Regions from separate parts of the Diaphorobacter ruginosibacter genome, predicted to be linked through region 2. Evidence: riboswitches for the same ligand, from Rfam matches in the RefSeq annotation. Region 2 holds a riboswitch; the other holds the start of a gene.

Region 1 (3,405 bases), 1.6 Mb from region 2:
CGAGAAGAGTCATCACAACGCCTGCATGGTCGGCATGGCCATCCTGCTTTCGCTGGGCGATGCCGTATCGCTGAAGCAAGCAAGTCAACTGCTTGCGCGATGGGAGACTGAAGATCGGGTCTACAAGGGTTGCCAGCTGCATGAATTTGAAGCGCCGCAGCCGCATCTGCATTCCACGGCGCCGTTGCACATGGTGTTCCCGGCAGGCTATGAACTTAAGGAAGATTGGGTTCCCAGGCATTGGCATCCTACTGCGCGGGGTGTGCCGCAGGGACCATCATGGCCCGTGGGCGGCGAGGGACGAGGGCAATGCGGCTGTTGTGGTGGTCCGCTGTGCCATCTGCTCAGTCTTCCGGAGTCATTGGTATTCAACAGTTCCAATGGGCTGAACCGTACGGTGAAGACAGATGAATGGATGAGCAAGGCGCAACCGGCTGTCAGCCTGTCCTTGTGCATGTCCTGCCTTGAGAGCGGTGCGGGTGAACTGCACTACGGGCATGATGCCGGAGGGGGCGCAACCTGCCTTCATCCCAATACGGTATCGGAGCCGGAAATACCGGACTACGTTGTCGACGGCCCGTTGCTTCCAGGTACCATGCGGCTGGCCCGAACCGCCGAGCGATGGTCGGCCCAGCCCTGGGAAGTGGGACAGTATCTGTATCGCGTCGGAGGGGCGCCGACCTGGGTGCAATCGCCCTGGTATCCGGTGTGCCGCCACTGTGGCGATGCAATGCACTTCGTGTTGCAGCTTGATTCCGGTTTACCTGAGGCCCGTCGCAAGGTGGAGCGTCTGTGGGGCAGTGGCGGACTGCTTTACGCATTTGCGTGCACGCCCTGCAGGCGCAGTGCATTCCTGATTCAGCATACCTAGGGAGTTTTGCAGAGGCTCCCTACGGACCCACGGTACGATTCAGTTTGATCAGACCAGCACGTCGCGTATCGACGCATCCTTGCCGAACTGCGCCTTGGCAAAGGGACACAGCGGCAGCACCTTGGTGCCGCTCGAGCGGGCCCAGGCGACCAGTGCGTCGAGCAGTTGGCGGCCTACGCCTTCGCCACGCAGCGACTCGTCGACATCGGTGTGGTCGATGATGATCATGGAGGCATTCGTGCGGCTGTATGTCATCTCGGCAATACGTTGGCCGAGCTTTTCGACATAGAACGCGCCTTTGGAATCTTCTTCCTGATGGTGGATCGGGTATGGCATGGTCAGACTTCGGGATAAGGTCGTTGGGTGTTGGTCCGGATTCGGGACGTTATGTCGTCTCCGAGTCATGGTCAAGTCTCGTTGATTGTTCAGTGGCCTTGCGACAATGGGGACTTAGGGCTTGAAGTGTTTGTGGTCCTGGTGGATGTTTGCAGCGCAAGGGAGAACGGGCTCACTGACACAGCCCTGTAGAAACCCGTATATCCAAGACGTGGCGATGTCCCTATAGTCGCCCTTCAGGCTTTCAGCCCAGTGATGTCGAGAGAGACTGCAGCGCACGATCTACGTATGTGCCGCATGCAGCGCCGAAGGAGCAACCGCCCCGGAAACTCTCAGGCAAAAGGATCGGCATCACTTGTTTCACCACTCTGAAGAATGTCCGGCGCCATCGTCCGCCAGGCATACCGAAGGAGCAAGCGAGTACCGCTTCGTGCGATACCTCGTGAATCTCTCAGGTCCAGAACAGAGGGGGCGTCCGATGCGCATGGTGCGCACGGGCTCCATCCCTTTGACGTATCTGGAGCTGGATCATCATGAAGACAATCGCCGTTATCGGAGGCGGCATCACGGGCGTGACCACGGCCTATGCCCTGGCCAGGCGCGGGTTTTCCGTCACCTTGTTCGAGAAGCAGCGCTACGCCGCCATGGAGACATCGTTTGCCAACGGCGGACAACTCTCGGCATCGAACGCCGAGGTATGGACCCATTGGTCCACCATCCTCAAGGGCCTCAAGTGGATGCTCAAGAGCGATGCACCGCTGTTGCTCAACCCCAAGCCGAGCTGGCACAAGCTCACGTGGTTTGTCGAGTTTCTCTCGGCCATTCCGCACTACCAGAAGAACACCGTGGAGACGGCCAGGCTGGCCATTGCAGCGCGTGAGCACCTCTTTTCCTGGGCTGAACAGGAAGGCATCGGTTTCGACCTGAAGAAAGAGGGCATTCTTCATATCTACCGCGACCAGGCGGGCTTCGAGCATGCCGGCAAGGTCTCGAAGCTGCTGGCTCAGGGCGGACTGGAGCGGCGTGCAGTGACCCCGCAGGAAATGCGGTCCATCGAGCCGACCCTGTCCGGCACCTTCTATGGCGGTTACTTCACGGAGAGTGATTCGACCGGCGACATCCACAAGTTCACCAGCGGCCTGGCTGCCGCGTGTGATCGCCTGGGCGTGAGCTGCCTGTACGGGCAGGAGATTCTTTCCGTGGCAAGCAACGGCAGGCAGGCCAGCGTGACCGTGCGCCATGGAAAGGAAACCGCCACGACCTCTTTCGACGGCATCGTGGTATGCGCCGGTACGGCGAGCCGCGAGCTGGCCGCCAGTCTGGGCGACCATGTCAATATCTATCCGGTCAAGGGCTACTCGATCACGGTCAACTTGCTCGACGAAACCAGCCGGGCATCCGCGCCGGTCGTGAGCCTCCTGGACGACGAGACCAAGCTAGTCACCAGCCGCCTGGGCGATGATCGCTTCCGCGTGGCCGGCACGGCCGAGTTCAACGGCTACAACAAGGACATCCGTGCCGACCGCATCCGCCCGCTCATCGATTGGGTGCAGGCCTGCTTTCCGGGCGTCAGCACCCGCAGCGTCGTGCCCTGGGCCGGCCTGCGTCCCATGATGCCGGACATGCTGCCGCGCGTTGGGCGGGGCAGCAAGCCCTGCGTCTTCTACAACACCGGCCACGGCCACCTGGGCTGGACCCTGTCTGCAGTCACCGCAGACATGATCGGCGACATCGTCCAGCAGTCCATGGGCGGCACCACCGCGAGGCCGCGGCCCGCACCCCTCGCGCACGCCAGCGCATAAGTTCAGGGTACTGGCTTTTTCCATCATCAACCGATCGCGGCAGCCATTGCGCCCCGTGCGGGGTGACTGTTGCCGCGTGCATCACAAAAACGGAGACAACCAACATGGATCGCACAGACTGCACGGCAGCCGGAGGGCTGCCTCACACCCAAGGAGAACTTGAGCGCGGGCTCAAGGACAGGCATATCCAGCTGATTGCCCTCGGGGGCGCCATCGGCGTGGGCCTGTTCCTTGGTTCCGCCAAGGCCATTCACAAGGCGGGGCCGCTGCTGCTGGTCAGCTATGCCATCGCCGGACTGGCCATCTTCTTCATCATGCGTGCCTTGGGCGAGTTGCTGGTGCACCGCCCTGTGGCGGGCTCCTTTGCCACGTATGCCGAGACCTATGTGAGCCCCT
Region 2 (3,405 bases):
AATATCCATCGGCTTCGCGCGTGCGATCGAGCGCGGAACGATGGAGTCGATCAGTGCCGAGCGCGAGGCCTCCCCGATCACGGAGAGCATGTGGGCTTCGTCTGCGGGGCTGACGCCGATGTGGCGTGGCTGGAACTCTGTGGCGTTTTCCAGCGCGGAAAGGGGGAGTGCGGCGGGCATTTGCATGGAGGGACCAATCTCAAAAGCAAATCAAGGGGCAAAAAAGAACCGCGCCTTAATTCATCGAACGTCATCGAACTTCATCGAACGAATGATGCAAGGCGCGGTTGCTGTCTACATATATCAGGCGTTCGCGGCGAAAGCGTTGTAGCTCGTCTCGTCCATCAGGCCGGCGAGTTGCGATGCATCGCTCAGCTTGACCTTGAAGAACCAGCCGGCGCCCAGAGGATCGCTGTTGGCAAGCGACGGGTCGTCGCGCAGGGCTTCGTTGACCTCGACGATCTCGCCCGATACCGGCATGTACACGTCGGCGGCAGCCTTCACAGACTCGACCACGCCGGCCACTTCGCCCTGCGAGAACGTCTTGCCGACTTCGGGCAGGTCGACGAACACCACGTCGCCCAGCGCGTCCTGCGCGTGCACGGTGATACCGACGACGGCGGAGTTGGCGTCGGCGGCGTTGATCCATTCATGGTCTTTGGAGTAGTGGATGCTCATGGATGCTCCGGAAAATTGAGTCAATTGAAAAAACGGTTGAGAGTGGTCAGCCAGCAATGTAGCGCGATTTCATGTCGTTCCTTGCCTGGCCGGCCCTGCGGATGAATGGATCGATGGATCAGCCGCGGAAGTAGTTGGTTGGCACAAACGGCGTGGCGCTCACGACCATCGGCACCTGCTTGCCCCGCACGATGGCAAGGATTTCGGTGCCGGGCTTGGCATAGGCCGTCTGCACGTAGGCCAGCGCAACCGGCTGGTTCAGCGTCGGACTCAGCAGGCCGCTGGTGATCCGGCCGATGTTCTGGCCTTCCGCGTTCTGCAGTTCGGCGGGTTCGCGTACCGGGATGCGCTCCTTGGCGATCAGTCCCACGCGCTTGCGCGCAAGGGTATCCGGCTGGTCGATCTGCGCAAGAATCCTGGCCGCGCCAGGGAAGCCACCGGCGCGCTCGCCTCCGGTACGGCGCACTTTCTGGATGGCCCAGTTCAATGCGGCCTCGGGCGGCGTCGTGCCGTTGTCGATGTCGTTGCCATAGAGGCACAGGCCGGCTTCGAGACGCAGCGAGTTGCGCGCGCCCAGGCCGATCGGCTTGACCTCCGCCTGCGCCAGCAGCGCACGGGCGAATTCCTCGGCACGGCTTTCATGCACCGAGATCTCGAAACCGTCTTCGCCCGTGTAGCCGCTGCGGGTGATGAACAGGTCGGCATTCTTCCACTGGAACTCGCCGCCGGTCATGAACACCAGCTTTTCAACGCCAGGAACCAGGCGCGAGAGCACGGCCGCAGCCTGGGGGCCCTGCAGCGCGAGCAGGCCGCGTTCCGGCATGGGGATGACCTCGCAGCGGTGCCCGATGCGCTCGATGATGTGCGCGATGTCGCCCACCTTGCAGGCACCATTCACGATCACGAAGATGTCCTTGCCGCGGTTGAAGAACATCAGGTCGTCGATGATGCCGCCTTCGTCGTTCAGCAGCAGCCCGTAGCGCTGCTTGCCAACGCCGAGGCCGATCACGTCGACGGGCATCAGGGTTTCAAAGGCTGCAGCAGCATCGGCGCCGACCAGGCGCAGCTGGCCCATGTGGGATACATCGAACAGGCCGGCGGCGCTGCGTGTATGGTTGTGCTCGGCCATCAGGCCAGCGGGATACTGCACCGGCATGGAATAGCCGGCGAACGGCACCATCTTGGCACCCAGTTCGATGTGCAGTGCGTTCAGGGGCGTGGTGAGCAGCGGCGTGGCGGGCGAGGGCGCGGACATGAGTGGGAACTCCAAGGCAAATGATCCGGACGACCGGCCTCACGCCAGTCGCGGTATTGCCCTGCTGTCCGCTTTACCTGAGAGATTCATCGCGGGCACTGCCGCGACTTGCTCCTTCGGTGGGCGATCTTCACTGTGAAGGCCGCCTCTCTCCAGCTGGGGAAACGCCCGCATCACTGCGGGCGGCTTGCCAGTCCTTTTGCCTGAGCGTTCGGTGTCTGCCTGCGCCTTCGGCGGCCCGCGTCATCCCTATGTGATGGGTGAGCGGGCTCTCTCCTGACAAGTCGTGAAGTATAACTTTTCTATCGCGCGTAAACCAGATCGCGCAACCCCAGGGAGATGCCCGGCACATAGGTGATCACCATCAGGCACAACAGAATCACGCCCACGAACGGCAGCAACTGTGTGACGATGCGGTCCAGCGAGATCCGCGCCACGGTGCAGGCGGCGAACAGGTTCACGCCGAAGGGCGGGGTGATCATACCGAGCGCCAAGTTCACGACCATGATGAGGCCGAAGTGCACCGGGTCGATGCCGAAATGCTGGGCCACGGGAGCAAGGATCGGCGCGAGCACGATGATGGCCGCGCTGGTTTCGATGAACATGCCGATGATGAACAGCGCCGCGTTCACTCCCAGCAGGAACATCGCGGGCGACTTGAGTACTTCCTGCAGCCAGTGGCCGATGGCATCGGGCACGCCGGCACGTGTGATCAGGAAGGCAAACAGCCCGGCGTTGGCGATGATGAACATGATCACGGCCGAGGACAGCGCCGACTTGCGGAAGATGGCGTAGAGGTCCTTGATCTTGATCTCTCGGTAGATCAGCATGCCCACGACCAGCGCATAGAACACCGCCACGGCGGAAGCCTCGGTGGGCGTGAAGATGCCGCCGTAGATGCCGCCCAGGATGATCACGGGCATCAGCAACGCCCAGCCGGCCTGCAGCAGCGCGCGGCCGAACGACATGCGGCCCTCGCCGTCGTTCTTGCCCCAGCCCTTCCACTTGCAGAACACCCATACGAACAGCATCAGCGAGAGGCTGATGAGGATGCCGGGGCCGAAGCCGGCGATGAACAGTTCGCCAATCGACACCTCGGCGCTCACTCCATAGAGAATCATCGGGATCGAGGGCGGAATGATCACGCCCAGTTCGGCACTCGTGGCCTGCAGCGCGGCGGCGAAGCTGGTGGGGTAGCCATGCTTGATGAGCGCGGGAATCAGGATGGCGCCGATCGCGAACGTCGTGGCCACAGACGAGCCCGAGACCGCCGCGAAGATCATGCAGGTGAGCACGCAGGTCATGGGCAGGCCGCCCTGGACGCCGCCGACGATGCTCTTGGCGAATTCGACGAGGCGGCGCGATATGCCGCCCGTCTCCATCAGGTTGCCCGCGAGGATGAAGAAGGGGATCGCTGCGAGCGGGAATTTGTTGATCGCCGCGAACATCTCCTTCACGGAGATGAGCATGTT

The links. A riboswitch is a leader RNA that binds a small molecule or an ion and turns the genes downstream of it on or off. The one in region 2 is predicted to bind glycine.
Region 1: another riboswitch for glycine. It lies ahead of H9K76_RS18010 (D-amino acid dehydrogenase); the one in region 2 lies ahead of gcvT (glycine cleavage system aminomethyltransferase GcvT).

What each region holds. Positions count from the first base shown of each region.
Region 1 is NZ_CP060714.1:3,965,037-3,968,441, reverse strand. It holds gene H9K76_RS18020 (hypothetical protein) at 1-871, shown strand, start outside; gene H9K76_RS18015 (GNAT family N-acetyltransferase) at 920-1,207, opposite strand; glycine riboswitch at 1,457-1,565, shown strand; glycine riboswitch at 1,566-1,683, shown strand; gene H9K76_RS18010 (D-amino acid dehydrogenase) at 1,741-3,009, shown strand; gene H9K76_RS18005 (amino acid permease) at 3,114-3,405, shown strand, end outside.
Region 2 is NZ_CP060714.1:2,371,050-2,374,454, forward strand. It holds gene gcvP (aminomethyl-transferring glycine dehydrogenase) at 1-186, opposite strand, end outside; gene gcvH (glycine cleavage system protein GcvH) at 304-678, opposite strand; gene gcvT (glycine cleavage system aminomethyltransferase GcvT) at 797-1,933, opposite strand; glycine riboswitch at 1,988-2,099, opposite strand; glycine riboswitch at 2,115-2,222, opposite strand; gene H9K76_RS10725 (TRAP transporter large permease) at 2,236-3,405, opposite strand, start outside.